DNA from 4 places in the Mesorhizobium sp. WSM4904 genome. Region 3 is predicted to be linked to each of the others. Evidence: predicted binding sites of a transcription regulator. Region 3 holds the regulator's gene; each other region holds the start of a gene.
What was found. Region 3 encodes PhoB, which activates phosphate uptake and scavenging genes when phosphate is short. Its sites were predicted from a motif close to TGTCATNNANCTGTCAT; they were not measured.
Positions count from the first base shown of each region.

Region 1: QAZ47_RS25410 (acid phosphatase) is a predicted target of PhoB. The motif match lies at 2,231-2,247, and genes of this name have one in related genera.
Region 2: QAZ47_RS19965 (PhoX family phosphatase) is a predicted target of PhoB. The motif match lies at 2,851-2,867, and genes of this name have one in related genera.
Region 4: phnF (phosphonate metabolism transcriptional regulator PhnF) is a predicted target of PhoB. The motif match lies at 3,405-3,421, and genes of this name have one in related genera.

Region 1 is NZ_CP121354.1:5,250,855-5,256,052, reverse strand. It holds gene QAZ47_RS25425 (dihydrofolate reductase family protein) at 1-505, shown strand, start outside; gene QAZ47_RS25420 (hypothetical protein) at 612-806, opposite strand; gene QAZ47_RS25415 (cytochrome-c peroxidase) at 965-2,209, opposite strand; gene QAZ47_RS25410 (acid phosphatase) at 2,447-3,979, shown strand; gene QAZ47_RS25405 (OsmC family protein) at 4,285-4,707, shown strand; gene QAZ47_RS25400 (hypothetical protein) at 4,713-5,198, shown strand, end outside.
Region 2 is NZ_CP121354.1:4,176,628-4,181,825, reverse strand. It holds gene urtB (urea ABC transporter permease subunit UrtB) at 1-675, opposite strand, end outside; gene urtA (urea ABC transporter substrate-binding protein) at 812-2,122, opposite strand; gene QAZ47_RS19970 (hypothetical protein) at 2,429-2,815, shown strand; gene QAZ47_RS19965 (PhoX family phosphatase) at 2,922-4,835, shown strand; gene QAZ47_RS19960 (GMC family oxidoreductase) at 4,911-5,198, opposite strand, start outside.
Region 3 is NZ_CP121354.1:1,821,223-1,826,420, forward strand. It holds gene pstA (phosphate ABC transporter permease PstA) at 1-177, shown strand, start outside; gene pstB (phosphate ABC transporter ATP-binding protein PstB) at 174-977, shown strand; gene phoU (phosphate signaling complex protein PhoU) at 996-1,703, shown strand; gene phoB (phosphate regulon transcriptional regulator PhoB) at 1,723-2,412, shown strand; gene QAZ47_RS08630 (ROK family transcriptional regulator) at 2,715-3,956, opposite strand; gene xylF (D-xylose ABC transporter substrate-binding protein) at 4,316-5,198, shown strand, end outside.
Region 4 is NZ_CP121354.1:2,137,333-2,142,530, reverse strand. It holds gene QAZ47_RS10200 (sugar ABC transporter ATP-binding protein) at 1-276, shown strand, start outside; gene QAZ47_RS10195 (ABC transporter permease) at 273-1,238, shown strand; gene QAZ47_RS10190 (zinc-binding alcohol dehydrogenase family protein) at 1,306-2,325, shown strand; gene phnF (phosphonate metabolism transcriptional regulator PhnF) at 2,620-3,363, opposite strand; gene phnG (phosphonate C-P lyase system protein PhnG) at 3,503-3,964, shown strand; gene phnH (phosphonate C-P lyase system protein PhnH) at 3,964-4,575, shown strand; gene QAZ47_RS10170 (carbon-phosphorus lyase complex subunit PhnI) at 4,577-5,198, shown strand, end outside.

The DNA.
Region 1 (5,198 bases), 3.2 Mb from region 3:
TTGGGGCGAGGAGAGCGACTGGGACGACGAGCTGAAGGCGGACTTCAACGCCGTCTTCGACACCGTCGACACCATTCTGCTCAGCCGCAAGATGGCCGAGGATGACTATGTCGGCCACTGGAGCAATGCGGCGAGGAAGTATCCGCAAGATCGCTTCCACGCCTTCGCCCAGCGCATCGTCGAAGCGCAAAAAGTGGTGCTGAGCGACAGGCTGAAGGCCTCGCGCTGGGAGCGCACACGTGTCGCCGGCGGCGACCTGCCGCGCGAGGTCAATGCGCTGAAGGCGGGCGAGGGCGGCGACATCGCCGTGTTCGGCGGCGCCGGCTTCGCCTCGGCGCTGATTGCCGCCGGGCTGGTCGACGAGTTCCAGCTCTTCATCAATCCTGCGGTGCTGGGCGCCGGCCGCCGCATCTTCGACCAGGGCGGCTTCGCCAGGCTGAAACTGCTCGGGTCCAAAGCCTATGCCTGCGGCATGGTGGTGAGCCGCTACGCGCCGGCCGGCTGAGGGGCATTTCAAGGCGCGCTGCCTGAATCGATCTCGCAGCGTGCCGCTTCAACCGCTTGTTCGCTTTCGCTTTTCCTTGGAACGCGGGAATATCTGGCGTTCCGCCTCACTGGTCCCGAAATGGGCCTTGTGCGTCGATATCCCTGCCCCCCGCTTCATCATTCGCTGCTGCCGTGAGCCGCCAGGCCTCATGCGGCGTCAGGCCGATGAGCACGCGGCCGGCAAATTCGGCGGGCTCCTCATTGGCCGTATCAAACACGGCCCAACTGCCGGTCGGTTCCTGTATCGCGACGAATCTCATGCGAGACTCCATCCATGAAGAGCGCCTAATATGACAGGCGTTTCATGTTGATCCTGTGATCTGGCCCACATAGAGGCCCACCTTAGTCCGATATCCTCGATTCGAGGCTGAACGGCAAATTCTGGGCACTGTACCAAGGCGGCGGAGCCTTCGCCGCCTTACTGTCCCGCCTGATCCGCATCCGTCAGCGTGCCGAGGAAAGCGACGATGTCGTCGATCTCGGTGTCGGTCAGCGCCGGCTTGTCGCCGGGTTTTCTGCCGTTGAAGGGCGGGTCCGTGTTGAGGTTTCCCCAGTAGGCTTTTGGCAGGTCGTCGAATTTGTCGACCGTGCCGTCGGCGTTCCTCGGATACCAGCGGCCGGGGTCGTTGTCGCGGCTGGCGTAGAAGGCCACCGCCTCGCGCAGCGTGTGGAAATAGCCGTTGTGGAAGAAGCTCTTGCGCAGCGCCACGTTGCGCAGCGTCGGCGTCTTGAACAGGCCGCAATACTCGCCGTGGCCCTTGAAATCGGTGCGCAACGGGCCGCAGAGACCGAGGTCGAAATAGTTGGGGTCGGCGTTTGCCGGGATCGCCGGGTTGCGCGGCACGGCGATGGCGATCAGGCCGTAATCGGTGAATTGCGGCGGCTCGCCGTCATTGGCGGGCTCGCTGAGATGGCAGCTCGCGCAATTGCCTTTGGTCTCGTCCTCGAACAGCACGCGGCCGCGCAGCTCCTGCGCCGTCAACTGCGCCTTGCCGGCGAGGAAGGCGTCATAGCGGCTGGAATAGGGATAGAAGTCGGCGCTGCTCTGCTCGAAAGTGCCGAGCGCCTCCACCGCGGCGTCGAAGGCGTCCCGCGGGCGGTCGAACACGTCGGCGCCGAACGCCGCCTTGAAGGCCTCGGCATAGGGCGCCTTGCGCAAGCTGGCGGCCACCTGTGCCTCGTTCTTGTTGCCCATCTCGAAAGGCGAAAGCAGCGGGATCCTCGCCTGGTCCTTGCCGTGGTCGGCGCGGCCATCCCAGGTCAGGCCGCCAGTCGGACCGTTGTCGACGCTCTCGTCGCCCTCGTCTTCGGAATCGTAGAAATGCTCGGTGAAGGCCGGCGCCGCCTGCAGGTAGCGCAGCGACGGCACGGCGCGCAGGCCGGGCTGGTCGAGTTTCGGTCCGCCCATCTCGACCGGCGAGGCCGAAGCCGGGCCGAAGGCGCGGTTGGGATCATGGCAGGACGAGCAGGCCTGCTTTCCCGAGGCCGATAGCGACGGGTCGAAGAACATCTGCCGCCCGAGCGCCGTCAGCGCCTCGGCGCGCGCATAGGCCTGCTCGCGCGTCATCGGGCCGGGGTGGACGCTGCCGGACGGGAGGCTGTCGGCCGGCCAGAGGATGGCGCCAGCGAGCGTTGCGAAGGCGACGGAGGTCCAGCGTGTCATGGCTTTGCGTAGGCGTGGATTGCTACGGATTGATGACATTTGGGACGTGGTCATTTTGCGCGCGTCGAGTTCCTTCGCGCCCCCTCTGTCCGGCAGGACAGAGGGGGCGCTGTCTCGCCAGCGTAGCAGGTTCGCTTAATACCCATCGCGCTCCACCCCCTGTCACAAAGCTGACAAGCACCCGCCCTAGCGTCGGCTGGTTCCTCCAGCCATTCCCCAGCCACGAGGCATCCCCAGATGATCCGGTCCTTCCTCTCCCTTTGCCTCGCCTCGACGGCGCTGGCATCGTTCGCCGCTGCTGCCCAGGCGGCTCCTCCCGGCTATGACAAGATCGACACCGTCGTCGTTATCTATGCCGAGAATCGCAGCTTCGATAATCTTTATGGCGGCTTCTCCGGCGCCAATGGCCTCGCCAACGTCTCGACCGACCAGGCGCGCCAGCTCGACCGCGACGGCAAGCCGCTTTCCGAGCTGCCGCCGGCCTGGGGCGGACTGACCGGCAAGGGTGTGACCCCTGCGGTGACGGAAGCCCAGACCGCGCATCTCGCCAATGCTGTCTTCGCCATCGACGATCCCAAGGGTTTCAACGAGGGCACCAACGTCATCACGCATGATCTTTGGCACCGCTTCTACCAGGAGCAGATGCAGATCGACGGAGGCAAGAACGACAAGTTCGTCGCCTGGGCCGATTCCGGCGCGCTGGTGATGGGCCATTATGACGGCTCGGTGCTGCCGATGTGGGCGGTGGCCAAGAAATACGTGCTCGCAGACAATTTCTTCCAAGGCGCCTTCGGCGGCTCCTTCCTCAACCACTTCCTGCTGGCTTGTGCCTGCGTGCCGTTCTATCCGCATGCCGACACCAGCCCGGCGAAGGGCCAGATCGCCGTCGTCGAGCCCGACGGCGTGACGCTGAAGGTGGCCAACAACTCGCCCGCCTCCGCACTTGGCGGCGTGCCGAAATTCGCCAATGACGGCGCGATCACGCCGGACTTTTATGTCGTCAACACCATGCAGCCGCCTTACCAGCCGAGCGCCAACAAGCCGGCGGAGGGCGGCGACAAGGCGCTCGCCGATCCGGCCGCGCCGACCACGCTGCCGCCGCAGCACGACATCACCATCGGCGATCTGCTGTCCCTGAAAGGTATCTCCTGGGCTTGGTATAGCGGCGCCTGGCAGGCGGCGCTCGACGGTAAGAACGCGACGCCGGTGCCGAACTTCCAGTTCCACCACCAGCCCTTCAACTATTTCGCGGCCTACGCGCCGGGCACGGCCGCGCGGGCCGAACACCTCAAGGATGGCGGCCTCGACGGCGCCGAGTTCATCAAGGCGATCGACGACGGCAAGCTGCCGGCCGTCACCTTCTACAAGCCGCAGGGCAATTTGAACGAGCATGGCGGCTACGCCGACGTGTCGTCCGGCGACAAGCACCTCGCCGATATCGTCGCGCATCTGGAGAAGAGCCCGCAATGGCAGCATATGCTGGTCGTCGTCACCTATGACGAGAATGGCGGCTTCTGGGACCACGTCGCGCCGCCCAAGGCCGACCGCTGGGGCCCGGGCAACCGCGTTCCGGCCTTCATCATCTCGCCCTATGCCAAGATGGGCACGGTCGACCACACGCAGTATGACACGACCTCGATCCCGCGCTTCATCACCGCCCGCTACGACCTGCCGGTACTGCCCGGCCTCGTCGCTCGCGACAAGGCGCTGGCCGCCAACAACGAGCCGCCGATGGGGGATTTGACGGCGGCGCTTGATCTGACGAAGTGAGGTGCCTTTCCTCTCCCCCGCCGAAGGCGGGAGAGGTGGCCGCGCAGCGGACGGAGAGGGGGTTTTCGCAGGGCGTCGGCGTCGACTCCGCAGCGTCGCGCTGCCCCTCATCCGCCCTTCGGGCACCTTCTCCCCGTGAACGGGGAGAAGGCAAGAGCCGCCGCCGGCGCCAAGCCCTTTCTTCCCGTCACTATACGGGGAGAAATGTCCGGCAGGACAATGAGGGGCAGCGCCAAGCTTCGGCGATTGCAGAGATGAATTCCCGTCCGCTATTGATGCTCGACAGATTGGACGAAGGACATTCCATGAGCGAGCTCAAGGTGAGGACCAGAAAAGTCGGCGCGCTCGCCATCCTTCCGCCCGGCGGCCTTCCAACCGTCACGACGCCTACCGGCGGCGCGGTGGATGTGGTGACTTCGGTAAGCGCGCCCGGCTTCAACCCGCTGGACTTGCTCTATGCCTCCCTGGCCGCCTGCATGGTGCTGAGCGCCCGCATCGCCGCAACGCGCCTCGGCGTCGCCGACCGACTTGGCGAGGTGAGGGCGCAGGTCAGCGGCGAGAAGGCGAAGGACGAACCCTCGCGGGTCGAGACGTTCAACGTCAGGCTGGAGATCGCGGGCGATCTCGACGCGGCCACCAAGCGGCGCATCGTCAAGGATGCCGAGACGATCTGCACCGTCTCCAACACGCTGCGCGGGGCGCCTCAACTTCACACCACGCTCGGGTGACGGCGATGGCGCATCTTTCCCCGATCGACTACACGACCGCTTCCGCCGAAATCCGTGCCGAGCACGACCGCGAGCTTGCGCTGCGCGGCCGCATGACCAGCATGAAGCGCATCCTGCTTCATTCGCCGGCAGCGCACCGCATCTACGCCGAGTGGTTCACGCTGCGCGACCTGCTCAAACCCGCGCTCGACGACCGCGCGGTATGGCTGTTTTCGAAGGCGATCGCCGAGACGATGCGCGCCGAGGTCCCAGTCACTTTCTTCCGCCGCGCGCTGATCGATAGCGGCGTCGATCCCGAGGCGATCGAGCCGACCGCCGACGAGGCGCTGCTGATCGGCTTCGGTCGGGCAATCGCCGCCGACGCGAATGCCGTTCCCGATGAAATCTGGGTCGCGCTCAAGGCACGCTACGACGAGACGCTCTTGGTCAACCTTGTCGCCTTCGCCGGCATCATGGTGGCGACCTGCATGTTCACCAGTGCGGTGAAGGTG
Region 2 (5,198 bases), 2.4 Mb from region 3:
CGCGTCCTTGACAGCGCCCTGAGCGCCGGCCTCGACCGAGGTCAGCAACGACAGCGCGTCGCGGTCGCCGCGCGCCGCGATCATCGAGATGGCGGCGAGCTTGTCGGCTTCCGGCTTATCGGAAACGAGCACCGATGCCGCGCGCGCCTGTTCGAACATCGCCTTGACTGCGGGATCGGTTTCGGCGGCGATCGCGGCATCGAGCGGCTCGATGTTGGCCGCATCGGGCGTCCTGAACATGGTCGCCGCGGCGGCGAGGCGCACGGCAGGACCCTTGGCGCGCAGCGTCAGCGTGCCCAGCGCATCGCGGATCGTACGGCGCAGGCCGTTGTTGACCTTGATCTTGGTGAGGTCGGCCTTGGCCGCGTCGGCTGCCTTTTCGCCGCTCAGCGGATCGAGCAGTTCGATGCCGTCACCGGCGTCCTTACCGACGAATATCTGGGAATCGGCCTTGCGGATATAGAGATTGCCCTCGGCCAGCGCCGAAAGCGCCCTTTCGACGGCCGGATCGCCGCTCGCGGCCAGCTCGCGCACGACGGCCTCCGTGGCCGAGAAACCGGTGGCGGCCGCGAATTTGGCGATCGTGGCGCGAAGATCGCCCTCGGCAGCGCCAGACGGCAACAGGCTTGCCATCGTCAGCAGCATCATCAGGCCAAACACGCGCAACAGGATCATCGTCTTCGAGCGGCTCTCAAAGGTTTGAAGGCTTTGCCCGGGCCAGCCAAAGCCCGCCCGGGCAGCGGTCTCGGATTGCGGGGCCACGCCGCGATCCGACAGACCTGGGAGGTCACGGACCAGGTCCAGACCGGGATCAGTTGGTGCCCTTGCCGCCGCACTTGCCGGTGGCGACGTTGAAGTTGCCGCAGCTGAGCGGGGCGCGCCAATCCGAGATCAGGTCTTTGGAGTCCGGCAGGTAGTCGGACCATTCGTCGCCCATGACGAGGCCGGGTGTTTGTGAGACGGTCTCGAACTGGCCGTCGGCCTGGATCTCGCCGATCAGCACCGGCTTGGTGATGTGGTGGTTCGGCATCATGGTCGAATAGCCGCCGGTGAGATTCGGCACCGACACGCCGACCATGGCGTCGATGACCTTGTCCGGGTCGGTGGTGCCGGCCTTCTCGACCGCCTTCACCCACATGTTGAAGCCGATGTAGTGGGCTTCCATCGGGTCGTTGGTGGTGCGCTTGTCGTTCTTGATGAACTTGTGCCAGTCGTCGATGAATTTCTTGTTCTCCGGCGTATCGACGCTTTCAAAGTAGTTCCAGGCGGCGAGATGGCCGACCAAAGGTCCGGTGTCGAGACCGGCCAGTTCTTCCTCGCCGACCGAGAAGGCCATGACCGGAATGTCTTCGGCCTTGATGCCCTGGTTGCCGAGCTCCTTGTAGAACGGCACGTTGGCATCGCCATTGACCGTCGAGACGACCGCCGTCTTCTTGCCGGCAGAGCCGAATTTCTTGATCGCCGAGACCTCGGTCTGCCAGTCGGAGAAACCGAACGGCGTGTAGTTGACCATGATGTCCTCGGCCGGCACGCCCTTGGACTTGAGATACGCCTCGAGGATCTTGTTGGTGGTGCGCGGATAGACGTAGTCGGTGCCTTCGAGCACCCAGCGCTTCACCGAGCCGCCATCGGCGCTCATCAGGTAGTCGACGGCCGGAATGGCCTGCTGATTCGGCGCCGCGCCCGTGTAGAAGACGTTGCGCTCGCTCTCCTCGCCCTCATATTGGACGGGGTAGAACAGGATGTTGTCGAGCTCGGAAAACACCGGCAGCACCGACTTGCGCGACACCGACGTCCAGCAGCCGAACACCGCCGCCACCTTGTCCTTCGAAATCAGCTCGCGCGCTTTTTCGGCGAAGAGCGGCCAGTTGGACGCCGGATCGACGACGACCGCCTCGAGCTTCTTGCCGAGCAGGCCGCCCTTGGCATTCTGTTCCTCGATCAGCATCAGCATGACGTCCTTCAACGTCGTCTCCGAAATCGCCATGGTCCCCGACAGCGAATGGAGAATGCCGACCTTGATGGTGTCCTCAGCGGCCTTCGCGGGCGCCGACATTGACAGGCCGGCAGCGATCAAGCCGGCCCAAAACATTTTTGTTATTGTCGAAAAATTACCCCTCATGTTCCACGCTCCCACGCTGGTTGTTTTTGCATCGCCACATTTCGTTGCAAGCGACGTGCCAGACGCGGAAGCGCGGTGGCAAATAGTGAGATAGCGAAGCGTTTACAGCCGGTTATCTTGTAGCCGTCGAACTTTCGCGTTTCCTGCAGCGCGCGAAGGTTGAGAAAAGTTTACGCAATGCTGCCTAGATTTTGCCCAAATGATAAAAATGCCTAAACTTTAATCTGACCGGATGCAAACCAGGCCCGCGCCTGTTGCGGGGCGCCGGCAAAATGGGGCAAGGTCGCCGCGCAACCGAGCGACGTCATGGCCTTCCGCTTTTTCCTGAGTTTCCTGCTTTTGATATCCGCCGCCGGCAGCGCCCATGCCGACTTCGCCGAAGGCAAGCTGCCGGACGGCGTCTATCACTGCGAGGTCTATCTGCTCGGCCTGTTCCTCAACCTTGGCGACATCACCATCAAGGGCAATGTCTATAGCGGCCCCGTGACCTTCGGCACCTCGGGAACCTACAACTACCAGATGGACGCCAATGGCGAGATCAGCTGGCTCGGTCCGCTCGGCGGCTATACCAGCGGCGGTAACTCTATCTCGCTGACGCAGGCCACGCTGGACGATCCGAACGCCCCCTCCTTCGACATCATCATGAAGCAGCAGGACGGCGCTTTCACCGCCTCGACCTGCACCAGGAGATAGCAGCGGCGTCCCTGCCGTCCGCGTTCCGCCTCTCGTGTCATCCGGATGTTGCCGAAGCGGCCTAGGCAGCGCGTGTCGTCAACATCCACTCCGAGAGGCAGACACGATGGCCAACTCTCCGTCTTCACCCTCCCCTGTCATTCGCGACGTCATTGCAGCGCGCGTCTCGCGCCGCGAGCTGCTGAGAGGCGGCCTTGCCTCCAGCGCGCTGGTTGCCGGCGGCAGCTTCGTCGGCTCCTTGTTTGCCGGCGAAACACATGCCGCTGCCGCCCTTTCCACGCTCGGCTTTCCGGAGCTGAAGCGGGTCTACGACAAGAACCACGCCGCCGCCGAAGGCTATGAGACGACCATCGTCGCGCGCTGGGGCGACCCGCTCGCGGCCGGCCTGGGCGAATTCGACGGCAACAAGGTCGCGGCGGAAGAGCAGGAGAAGCGCTTCGGCTACAATTGCGATTACATCGCCTTCATGCCGCTGCCCAAGGGTTCGGTGAATTCCGACCACGGCCTGCTCTGCGTCAACAACGAGTACATCTCGCCGAACGTCATGTTCCCCGGCATGACCGAGGACGGTGCCGGCAAGGCGATGACGAAGGAACAGGTCGACCTCGGCCTCGTGGCCATGGGCCATTCGATCGTCGAGGTAATGCTGAAGGACGGCAAGTGGCAGACCGTCGAGGATAGTCCGCTCAACCGCCGCATTACCGCCAACACCGAGATGGCAGTCTCCGGTCCCGTCGCCGGCCATGCGCTGATGCGGACTTCGGCCGACGCGACCGGTAGCAAGGTACTCGGCACCAGCTACAATTGCAGCGGCGGCGTCACGCCCTGGGGCACGGTTCTGACCTGCGAGGAAGGCGTTTCCGATCTCTTCGGCGGCAACCCGAAGAAGGCGCCGACCGCCGACATACTCGACCGCTACGGCTTTGACGGCTCCGACATCTACGGCCGCGGCCGGTTCCACGACCGCTTCGACATCGACAAAGAGCCGAACGAGCCGAACCGCTTCGACTGGGTTGTCGAGATCGACCCCTATGATCCGCAGTCGAAGCCGGTGAAACGCACCGCGCTCGGCCGCATGTCGCACGAGGCCTCCACCGTCGTGCACAACAAGGATGGCCGTATCGTCGTCTACATGGGTGATGACGACTATTTCGAGTACATGTACCGCTTCGTCTCCGCCAAGCCCTACGACCCTGCCAATCCCGCTTCCGGCAGGGATCTCCTCGACGATGGCGTGCTTTCGGCGGCGCATTTCGATGCCGACGGCTCGATGAGCTGGCTGCCGCTGGTTCACGGGCAAGGCAAGCTCACCGCAGAGAACGGCTTTGCCGACCAGGCCGAAGTGCTTCTCAAGACCCGCCTTGCCGCCGACGCGGTCGGCGCGACGCCGATGGACCGGCCCGAGGACATCGAGACCAATCCGGTCACCGGCCGCGTCTACGCCGTCATGACCAAGAACAAGAAGCGCGACGAATCCAAGATCAATCCGGCCAACACGCGGCCGGAGAACCTGTGGGGCCACATCGTCGAGCTGATTCCGCCCGGCGGCCGCGGCGCAGACGCCGATCACGCCGCCGACAAATATGCCTGGGACCTGTTCGTGCTCTGCGGCAATCCCAAGGACGCCAAGGTCGGCGCCACCTTCCATCCGGACACGTCCGACAATGGCTGGTTCGTCTGCCCCGACAACATCACCTTCGACCCGGCCGGCCGGCTGTGGGTGGCAACGGACGGCGCCAACGACTTCGACCTTCCGGACGGCGTCTATGGCGTCGACACCGAGGGCGCGGCGCGCGGCCTGCCAAAACTGCTCTTCACCTGCCCGCATGGCGCGGAGGCGACCGGACCCTGCTTCACGCCCGACGGCACGACGCTGTTCCTGTCCGTCCAGCATCCGTCCGAGGATGCCGAAACGCTCGACAAGGCACAATCGCTGTGGCCCGACTTCAAGGACGGCCAACCGCCGCGGCCATCCGTGATCGCCATCCGCCGCAAGGATGGCCAGCCGGTCGGCGCGTAAACCGGTCGAGCGTTTGACAAAAAAGGGCGCGGAACCCGGTCGGGTCCCGCGCCAGCAGGCAGTCGGGAGGCAGTACTAGATGCTCTTCGCCGACATCTGGGCGGCGATATAGTCGGCCTGGCGGATCGCCAGCGACACGATGGTCAGCGTCGGATTTTCGGCGCCTCCCGTGGTGAACTGGCTGCCATCCGAGACGAACAGGTTCTTGATGTCGTGCGTCTGGCCATGCTTGTTGACGACGCCGTCGGCCGCCTTCTCGCTCATCCGGTTGGTGCCGAGATTGTGGGTCGAGGGGTAGGGCGGCGTCGGGAAGGTCCTTGTCGCGCCGACCGCGGCGTAGAGCGACTGACCCTGCTTGTAGGC
Region 3 (5,198 bases):
TCGAGCAATCTCAACGCGCCGATGGCCAGCCTGCCGGTGACCATCTTCCAATTTGCGCTCAGCCCCTATGAGGAATGGCAGCAACTGGCCTGGACGGGCGCACTCATAATAACCCTGACGGTTCTCGGGCTGAGCATCTTCGCCCGCAGCCTTACCGGACGCAGAGAGGACAGATGAAACCGATGTTGTCCACCGACCTTAACGTAGCCGACACGGCCGTCGAGAAGGCCAAGATCGAGGTCAAGAACCTCAACTTCTACTATGGCCAGTCGAAGGCGCTGAAGGACATCAACCTGTCGCTGCCCGAGCGCAGCGTCACCGCTTTCATCGGGCCGTCGGGCTGCGGGAAATCGACTCTGCTGCGCGTGCTGAACCGCATCTACGAGCTCTACCCGAAGCAGAGCGCGGAAGGCCAGGTGCTGCTCGACGGCAAGAACATCCTCGACCGCTCGCAGGACCTCAACCTGCTCAGGACCAAGATCGGCATGGTGTTCCAGAAGCCGACGCCGTTCCCGATGTCGATCTACGAGAACATCGCCTTCGGCGTCAGGCTGTACGAGAAGATCAGCAAGGCCGAGATGGACAACCGCGTCGAGTCGGCGCTGAAGCGCGCGGCGCTCTGGGGCGAGGTCAAGGACAAGCTCAACGCCAGCGGCCAGAGCCTTTCCGGCGGCCAGCAGCAGCGGCTTTGCATCGCCCGCACCGTGGCGGTGAAGCCGGAGGTCATCCTGCTCGACGAGCCGGCCTCGGCGCTCGACCCGCTGTCGACCGCCAAGATCGAAGAGCTGATCGACGAGCTGCAGGCCGACTACACGATCGTGATCGTCACCCACAACATGCAGCAGGCAGCGCGCGTGTCGCGGCAGACGGCGTTCATGTATCTCGGCGAGCTGGTCGAGTTCGACCGGACGGAGAAGATCTTCACCTCGCCTCGCGAGAAGCGCACGCAGGACTATATCACCGGCCGCTTCGGCTGAGTTTCATACGAGGACATAATCATGGCCCATACGGTCGCTTCCTTCGACGAGGATCTGAGGCAGATCAGCCAGCTTATCCGTGACATGGGCGATCTCGCCGGCTCGATGGTCGGCGCGTCGACCAAGGCCCTGCTCAATTCCGACAACGCGCTGGCGCAGCGCGTGGTCTCCGACGACGCCATCATGGACGCGCGCCAGCGCGAGCTCGACGATCGCGCCATCACCTTGATCGCCAAGCGCCAGCCGATGGCCGACGACCTGCGCAGCGTGGTCGGCGCGATCCGCATGGCTGGCGACCTCGAGCGCATCGGCGATCTCGCCAAGAACATCGCCAAGCGCGTCGGCTCCGTCGGCGTCAGCGCCGCGCCGCGCGACCTGTCGCACTCGATCGACTCGATGGCGCAGCTGGTGCTGATCCAGGTCCAGGGCGTGATCGAGGAGTACACGGCGGGCGACGCCACGGCGCTCGCCAAGCTCCGGAACGACGACGAGCGCATCGACGTCAAATACACCTCCGTCTTCCGCGAGCTCCTGACCTACATGATGGAGGATCCGCGCAACATCACGGCCTGCACGCATCTCCTGTTCTGCGCCAAGAATCTGGAGCGCATCGGCGACCACGTCACCAACATCGCCGAGAATGCCTATTATGTGCTGACCGGCACCCAATTGCCCGCGAACCGTCCGAAGCAGGACGAGACGGCGATGTCGGCGCCGGCGGCCTGACAACGAAGGTACCTGCTAAATGATCGCGCCACGCATCATGGTGGTGGAGGACGAGGAGCCGCTGGGGGTGCTGCTCCGCTATAACCTCGAATCCGAAGGCTATCAGGTCGAGGTGGTCACCCGCGGCGACGAGGCCGAGATCCGCCTGCAGGAGAACGTGCCCGATCTCCTAGTGCTCGACTGGATGGTGCCGGCGGTTTCCGGCATCGAGCTTTGCCGCCGCCTCAGGATGCGGCCCGAGACCGAACGGCTGCCGATCATCATGCTGACGGCGCGCGGCGAGGAAAGCGACAGGGTGCGCGGCCTCTCGACGGGCGCCGACGACTATCTGGTCAAGCCGTTCTCGACGCCGGAATTCATGGCCAGGGTCAAGGCGCTGTTGCGCCGCGCCAAGCCGGAGGTGCTTTCCAGCGTGCTCAAGGTCGGCGACATCGTGCTCGACCGCGAATCGCACCGCGTCTACCGCAAGAAGAGCGAGATCAGGCTCGGTCCGACCGAGTTCCGGCTGCTCGAGTTCATGATGCGGCATCCCGGCCGGGTGTTCTCGCGCAGCCAGTTGCTCGACAATGTCTGGGGCGAGACGATCTATATCGACGAGCGCACGGTCGACGTGCATGTCGGGCGCCTGCGCAAGGCGGTCAACAACGGCCGCATGCCCGATGTCATCCGCACCATCCGCGGCGCGGGATACGCAATCCGCGAGGATTAGGCGCACCGTTCGTGGAATTGACGCGTCCGCTACCGGATCGCATGCGTTGGTGAGTAGCTGAGACGCTCGTGCTTCGTCATCCACGGGCGGAGCAAGGAGCGAAGCGACGCGGCGCAGACCCGAGGATCCATTCCGTGACGTCGACGCGGCACTGCGGTGCAGAATTCTGCTCCGCTGCGCATTTCGATCAAGGTGACGGCATGGATTCCAGGGTCTTCGCGACGGAGCTTCGCTCCTGCTCCGCCCTGGAATGACGAAAGCTCAAAAGGCCTTCGCTAATCTCCGGCGATTCGGAAAGCCGCTCAGGCCACATTCTTCCCGGCGCCTGCCCTTGCCTGGACGCCCGGGGCGAAAATCTCCTGGTCGACGAAGGTCAGTGCGCGCATGGCGCAGCCTTCGCGGATCAGCGGCAGTTCGTTCGGCTCGGTGTCGAAGGAGATCGATTCCGAGTGCTGGCCACCGGCGGTCTGGGCGATGGCCTCGCGCAGCGACGGCTCGATCAGGTCGAAAGCGGCGGCGCTGACGCCGACCATGGCAACCGGCGCCGGGTCTATCAGCGCGAACAGGCTGCCGAGGCTGAAGCCCAACGCCTCGCCCGCCCGCCGGTATGCCTCGCGCTCCGGGCCGTCCTTCTCCCGCGCCTTGGCGGCAAGCGCCCGCATGTCGGCGTCGCCGACGTCGACCGGCTCGGCGTCCTCGCTCATCTTCATGGCGCTGCGCCAGATGGCGTAGTTCCCGGCATACGCCTCGACGCAGCCGCGGCGTCCGCAACGGCAGAGCGCGCCGCCTGGACGATGGATCATGTGGCCGAACTCGCCGCCGGAAGAATGCGTGCCGGTGAAAAGCTCGCCCTTCAGCACCAGGCCCATGCCGATGCCGTGCGACAGCAGGATAGCAATGAAGTTGTCGCGATAGCGGTTGGGGTCGCGCCATTGCAGCGCCACCGCCATCATGTTGCAGTCGTTCTCCATGGTGGCCGTGATGCCGAATTCCTTTTCCAGGATGTCGGCGAAAGGGATGTCGGTCAAAGGCGTGATCGGCGACCACAGCATTGCCCGCGCATGGGAATCGGTGATGCCCTGGATGCCCATGGCGATGCGGGCGACGCTGCGGACATCGAGGTCAGGGTCTTCCAGCCGGCGCCGGACGATCGCCACGCATTCGCCGATCAGCTCGTCGCGCGGCATGGTCAGCGTATCGAGGCGCCGCTGCTCCTCGGCGATGACCTGCCCGGCATAGTCGATGACGGCGACGGAAAGGAAATTCAGCGACAGCACCACCGTCACCACCGCAGCCGCCTCGGGATTGAGGGCGAGGCCGACCTGCGGCCGGCCGCGCTTCAGCGATGCCGCCTCGCTCGGTTTGCTCTCGGCCAGGATGCCTTCCTGGATCAGGTCCGAGGAAATTGCCGAAATGGTCGAGTGGCTGAGCCCGGTGGTCGCGGCGATCTCCGTACGCGACGGCTGGCCGGCGCGGCGCACGGCCGAGAGCACCATGGCGCGGTTGCGCCGGCGCAGGTCGTCGTGGCGGATTCCGACCGACATTTTTCTCCTCCCGGTCAGCGCGGCCTCTTGATAATGCATGGGCCGTCGGCGACGCGCCAGATCGGTTCGGTTGCGGATACACCACCGAACCCGCTCTAGATTTTGTTTCATTCAGTTCCGACGGCAGCGGCTCCGCGCTTCCTGTGCAACTGTTTTCAGGATAGTGGCAGAAGCGGCCAGAGCTGTCATTATTTATTGCGGGTCTCGAAAAAAAGTTCGTGGCACCTCAAAAACCATCAGAATCGCAGTTGACAGTGCTTCGGCGTTGGATCAGTGTTTTTTCGAGGCTCGAAAAAAAGCCTCTGTTACCGGCCTTCGGGCCAGTCTGGGTCGCGCCGCAAGGGCGCAGGGAGGAAATCATGAAGAGATTCGCAACCGCCATGCTGGCGGGTGTCGCCATGTCGTTGACGCTGGCGTCGGTCGCAGAGGCGAAGGACAAGGTGATCGGCGTTTCGTGGTCGAATTTCCAGGAAGAGCGCTGGAAGACCGACGAAGCGGCGATGAAGAAGGCGATCGAGGCGGCCGGCGACAAATACATTTCGGCCGACGCGCAGTCCAATCCGGGCAAGCAGCTGACCGACGTCGAAAGCCTGATCTCGCAGGGCGCAAACGCGCTGATCATCCTGGCGCAGGATGCCTCGGCGATCGGCCCGGCGGTGCAGAAGGCGCTCGACGAGGGCATTCCGGTCGTCGGCTACGATCGCCTGATCGAGAACAAGGACGTGTTCTACCTGACCTTCGACAACAAGGAAGTCGGGCGCATGCAGGCCCGCGAGGTGTTCAAGGCCAAGCCTGAAGGCAACTACGTCTTCATCAAGGGCTCGGGTGCCGATCCGAATGCGGATTTCCTGTTCGCGGGCTCGATGGAAGTGCTGAAGGAAGCCATCGACAGCGGCAAGATCAAGAATGTCGGAGAGGCCTATACGGACGGCTGGCTGCCCGCCAATGCGCAGAAGAACATGGAACAGTTCCTGACCGCCAACGACAACAAGGTTGATGCTGTCGTGGCGGCCAATGACGGTACTGCCGGCGGCGTCGTCGCGGCGCTGACGGCGCAAGGCCTGGCCGGCACCGTTCCGGTCTCGGGCCAGGACGGCGACCACGCGGCGCTCAACCGCATCGCCCTCGGCACGCAGACCGTGTCGGTGTGGAAGGACGCCCGCGAGCTCGGCAAGAACGCCGCCGAGATCGCCTCGCAGCTCGCCGACGGCAAGAAGATGGCCGACATCGCCGGCGCCCAGG
Region 4 (5,198 bases), 320 kb from region 3:
GGCGCCAAGCTGTTCATCTTCGACGAACCGACGGTGGGCGTCGATGTCGGCACCAAGGCCGAGATCTACCGGCTGTTCTCGACGCTGTTGTCCAAGGGCGCCGGCATCATCCTGATCTCGTCCTATCTGCCGGAAGTCTATGAGCTCGCCGACACGCTGCATGTGTTCCGGCGCGGCAAGCTGGTCGCCACGCATGGCTTCCACACCGCCAGCCACGAGGACATTTTGGGTCAGGCACTGGCCGAGAAACAAGAAAAGTCGGGAGGACAAAAATGAGCACCGAGGCGATCCCCGCCGAAAAACCCAAGCGCAATTTCAACGCCCTGTTCGGGCTGACGCTGCTTGGCCTTCTGCTGCTGATGTGGATCGTGCTGGCGGTCGCCACGCCGTCCTTCGCCACGGCGCTCAACATCACCAACCTTCTGCGCCAGGGTTCGCTGATCGCCATCCTCGCCGTCGGCCAGACCTTCGTCATCATCACCGGCGGCATCGACCTTTCGGTCGGCGCCGTGGTCGGCTTCACCACCGTCGTCGTCGCGCTTCTGATCAATGCCGGCTGGCCGATCTGGGCGGCGGTGCTGATCACTTTGCTGGTCGGCGTCGCCATCGGCCTCTTCCACGGCTTCGGCATCGTCAAGATGGGCCTGCCGCCCTTCATCATCACGCTGGCCACCATGACCTCGCTGCGCGGCATCGGCTTGCTGATGACCAACGGCAACTCGATCTCGATCAACAGCGACCCGTTCCAGGCCTTCTCGCGCGGCTCGCTGCTCGGCATCCCCTATCTGTTCTGGATGGTGATCCTGGTCGCGATACCGTCTTACGTCTTCCTGCATCACACGCGCTGGGGCCGCTATTTGTTCTCGGTCGGTTCCAATGCCGAGGCCGCGCGCCTGTCCGGCGTGAACGTGCCGCGCACCATCTTCATGGCCTACATCCTGTCCGGCCTGCTTGCCGCCTTCGTCGGCGTGCTGCTCGCCTCGCGCATCGGCATCGGCAACCCGACGCAGGGCGACACCTATGAGCTGCAGGCCATCGCCTCGTCGGTGATCGGCGGCACCTCGCTGTTCGGCGCCATCGGTTCGGTGCACGGGCCGCTGATCGGCTCCTTCATCCTTTCGACGATCAACAACGGCGCCAACCTGCTCAACGTCAACACCTTCTGGCAGCGCGTCATCACCGGCATGCTGATCATCGTCATCGTCTACTTCGACGGCCTGCGCCGTCGCGGCAAATAACCGTCCCTGAAATGGCACCGGCCTCGATCGACCGAGGCCGGCGCTCTCGCAAGTACTGGATCAGCGCATGAAAGCCGTCGTCTGCCGCTCGCCCGGCGACCTTGTCCTCGAAGACCGTACGGAACCCGGTGCGCCGCGGCCCGGCTGGGCGCGGATCGCCGTCAGCCATGTCGGCATCTGCGGCACCGACTACCACATTTTCGAAGGCAAGCACCCTTTCCTCGCCTATCCGCGCATCATGGGCCACGAGGTCTCGGGCACGGTCGTCGAGAGGGGTGAAGGCGTCGACCTTTCCGTGGGCGAGCCGGTGATCATCAATCCCTATCTCGCCTGCGGCGAATGCATCGCCTGTCGCCACGGCAAGCCGAATTGCTGCGTCAGCATCGAGGTGCTGGGCGTGCATCGCGACGGCGCCATGTGCGACGAGATCCTGGTGCCGGCGCAGAACCTTTACCCGACGAACGGCCTGTCGCTGGCCGATGCTGCGGCGGTCGAATTCCTGGCGATCGGCGCGCACGCCGTGCGGCGCTCGCTTGCCTCACCCGGCCAGCGCACTCTGGTCATCGGCGCCGGGCCGATCGGCCTCGGCACGGCGCTGTTTGCCCGGATCGCCGGGCTCGACGTCAGCCTGCTCGACATGAGCACCGAGCGGCTCGGCTTCGCCGAAAGCGAGCTCGGCTTTGCGGCACTCGACGGCTCCAAGGCGCAGGCGACCGAACTGGTGCGTCAGGCGACCGGCGGTGAAGGTTTCGACCTTGTGTTCGACGCCACCGGCAACACGCAATCGGTGCAATCGGCCTTTGCCCATGTCGCGCATGGCGGCACGCTGGTGCTGGTCAGCGTCGTCAAGGACGACATCACCTTCTCCGACCCCGAATTCCATAAACGCGAGATGACGCTGGTCGGCAGCCGCAACGCTTTGCATGCCGATTTCGACCATGTCGCCGCCTCGATCCGCGACGGCGCCGTGCCGCTCGCCAAGCTCGTCACCCACCGCACGACTCTTGCCGGCACGCCACGCGATCTCGCGCGATGGGCGCATGAGAAGTCGGGGCTGATCAAGGCGGTTATCGAGGTCGGGTCATAACATGACGGGCGGTGAACCCGGCCCGAATTGACGGCGCGCCGCGCCGGTCGACCCCACTCCGTCGAGCTGCGCTCGACACCTCTCCCCCTATCGACGGGGGAGAGGAAGGGTGCGAGGCGATTCCAGCTGGCTCCCTTCCTCTCCCTCCGGAGGGGGGAGAGGTGGCGCCGCGAAGCGGCGACGGAGTGGGGGAAGGCGGTCCTCAAACGCCAGGCCGCTGACAAGTAGCGACCGGAGTTGGTCTGACATCAGTGCGAGTCAGATCAATCAGCTCTCGTATAAGGCCAGCATCTCCTACAACGCCGAAAGCCTCAACTCCACCCGCTCGGCGGGAAACCGCGACTCCGCGAACTGGATCGGCTGGCCGTCGAGCGTCACATTGATGGCAACCGTGACAAGCACGATGGCGCCCGGCTGCAGGTCGAGATCGGCAAGGTCGTCGGCGTCGGCATGGCGCGCCGACAGCACCGTCGAGTGCCTCAGATAATCGTTGATGCCGAAGCGCTTCAGCGAGGCCGTGATCGATCCCGTCTCGGTCATAGCGGCCTCGATGCCGGCGAAGCGCTTGGCATCGAACCAGGTCGTCGCGCGCGACACCGCATGCCCGTCGGCCTCGCCGCGCGTCTCCAGACGGATCACGGCCGCCCCCCTGGCGATGGCGAGCGCTTCGGCGATGCGGCGGTTGGCCGGCTCGGTCGATGACGACAAGAGCGCGATGTGCCGCTCGCTCGTCTGCCCTTGCAGACCGGTCGAAAAGCGAGTCCGCGCGCCGATCGGATAGGACAGGCGCTTGCGCGACAAAACGAAGGTGCCGCGCCCCTGCTCGGCCCTTAGCACGCCTTCCTGCACCAGCGCGGCAATGGCGCTGCGCACCGTATGGCGGTTGACGCCGTAGCGCTCGGCCAAGGCGACCTCGGGCGGCAGCGCCGCATTCTCGACGAAATCGCCATTGGCGATCCCCTGCAGAATCCTGTCGGCGATCTGCCGCCACAGCGACACGCCGTTGCGCCTTTCGATGCTGCTCGCCAGCCCAGTCATTTCCCCGCCCCCAACGTCTTGCCCCTAACTTTTGCGCCCCTTGTCATCCACGCGTCATGGACTCCGGTTACGTGATGAGTATAATTTGTATGGTTGTCTATATCAATAGACAAATCCATTCCATGCGAGGAGTGAAGCGATGCGAGGACAGGAAGCGCGCGAGCAGGCCGAGCGAAAAGCCGTTATGGCGACGCTGGCGCGCGCAGCGCCCGAAGAGATCGCGCGTCTTTGGAACGGCTCCGGCCTGCCCTTGGAGGCCGAACTGCTGCGCGGCCCGGAAACCGGACTGGTGACGGTGCGTGGCAGGATCGGCGGCGGCGGCGCGCACTTCAATGTCGGCGAGGCGACCGTCACCCGCGCCACCGTGCGGCTCCCTTCCGGACAGGTCGGCCATTCCTATGCGCTCGGCCGCGACAAGGGCAAAGCCAGGCTCGCCGCGATCGCCGACGCGCTCTGGCAGGACCCCGTTCATCGCGAGGCGGTCGAGACCAAGCTGGTCGCGCCGTTGCGTGCTGCGCTCAATGCGGCGCGCGAGAAACGGCGCGTCGAGACGGCGGCCACGAAAGTCGATTTCTTCACCATGGTGCGCGGAGAGGACTGATGGATATCGCCACGCAATCGATCGAAGGAGGCTTCGCCGATCCCGTCTTCAACGCTCAAGTCGTATTCCGCGCCATCATGGACGCCATGGCGCGCCCGGGCAGTGTCCAGGCGCTGCCGGCGCTCGCCCAACCACCGGCGCCGCTGTCGGCGACCGCCGGCGCCGTCGCGTTGTCGCTGTGCGACAACGACACGCCGATCTGGATCGATCCGCGGCTGCAGGCCGAAGCGTCTGTGAAAGCCTGGCTCGGCTTCCACACCGGCGCGCCGTTGGCCAACACGCCTGCCGACGCGCATTTCGCTTTGGTAGCCAACCCGGCGGAGATGGCGGCGCTCGACGGTTTCTCGCAGGGCACGCAGGAATATCCCGACCGCTCGACGACGTTGATCCTTTTGGTCGACGATCTCGCTTCCGGTCCGTCGCTGCTGCTCGAAGGCCCCGGCATCGAGAAGACGGCGATGATCGCGCCGACAGGCATGCCGCGCCATTTCGTCGAGCAGTGGAAGCAGAACAACCAGCGTTTCCCGCGCGGCGTCGACATCATCCTGGCGGCGCCCGGCCACCTCGCTTGCCTGCCGCGCACCACCCGCATCAAGACGATGGAGGCATGACATGTATGTCGCGGTGAAAGGCGGCGAAGCCGCAATCGCCAACGCCCATCGCCTGCTTGCCGATCGCCGCCGCGGCGACCGCTCGGTGCCGGCCCTGCGTCTCGATCAGATCGTCGAGCAGCTTGCGCTCGGAGTCGACCGGGTGATGAGCGAAGGCTCGCTCTACGACCGCGAGCTCGCCGCTTTGGCCGTCATCCAGGCGCGGGGCGACATGATCGAGGCGATCTTCCTGGTGCGCGCCTACCGCACCACGCTGCCGCGCTTCGGCTACACCAACCCGGTCGACACCGGCGCCATGCAGATCGAGCGGCGCGTGTCGGCCACGTACAAGGACCTGCCCGGCGGCCAGGTGCTCGGCCCGACCTTCGACTACACACACCGGCTGCTCGATCCGGAGCTTGCCGCCGGCGCCGAAGTCGAGACGCCCGCGCAGCGCTCGGCCGAAGCGGAAGCCATGCCGCGCGTCTCCGCGATCCTCGCCCATGAGGGCCTGATCGAGGCGGATGGCGACATGCCGCTTGACCATATCCCCGGCGACATCACCCGCGAGCCGCTGCAATTCCCGATGGCGCGCGACATCCGCCTGCAGGTGCTGTCGCGCGGCGACGAGGGTTTCCTGCTGG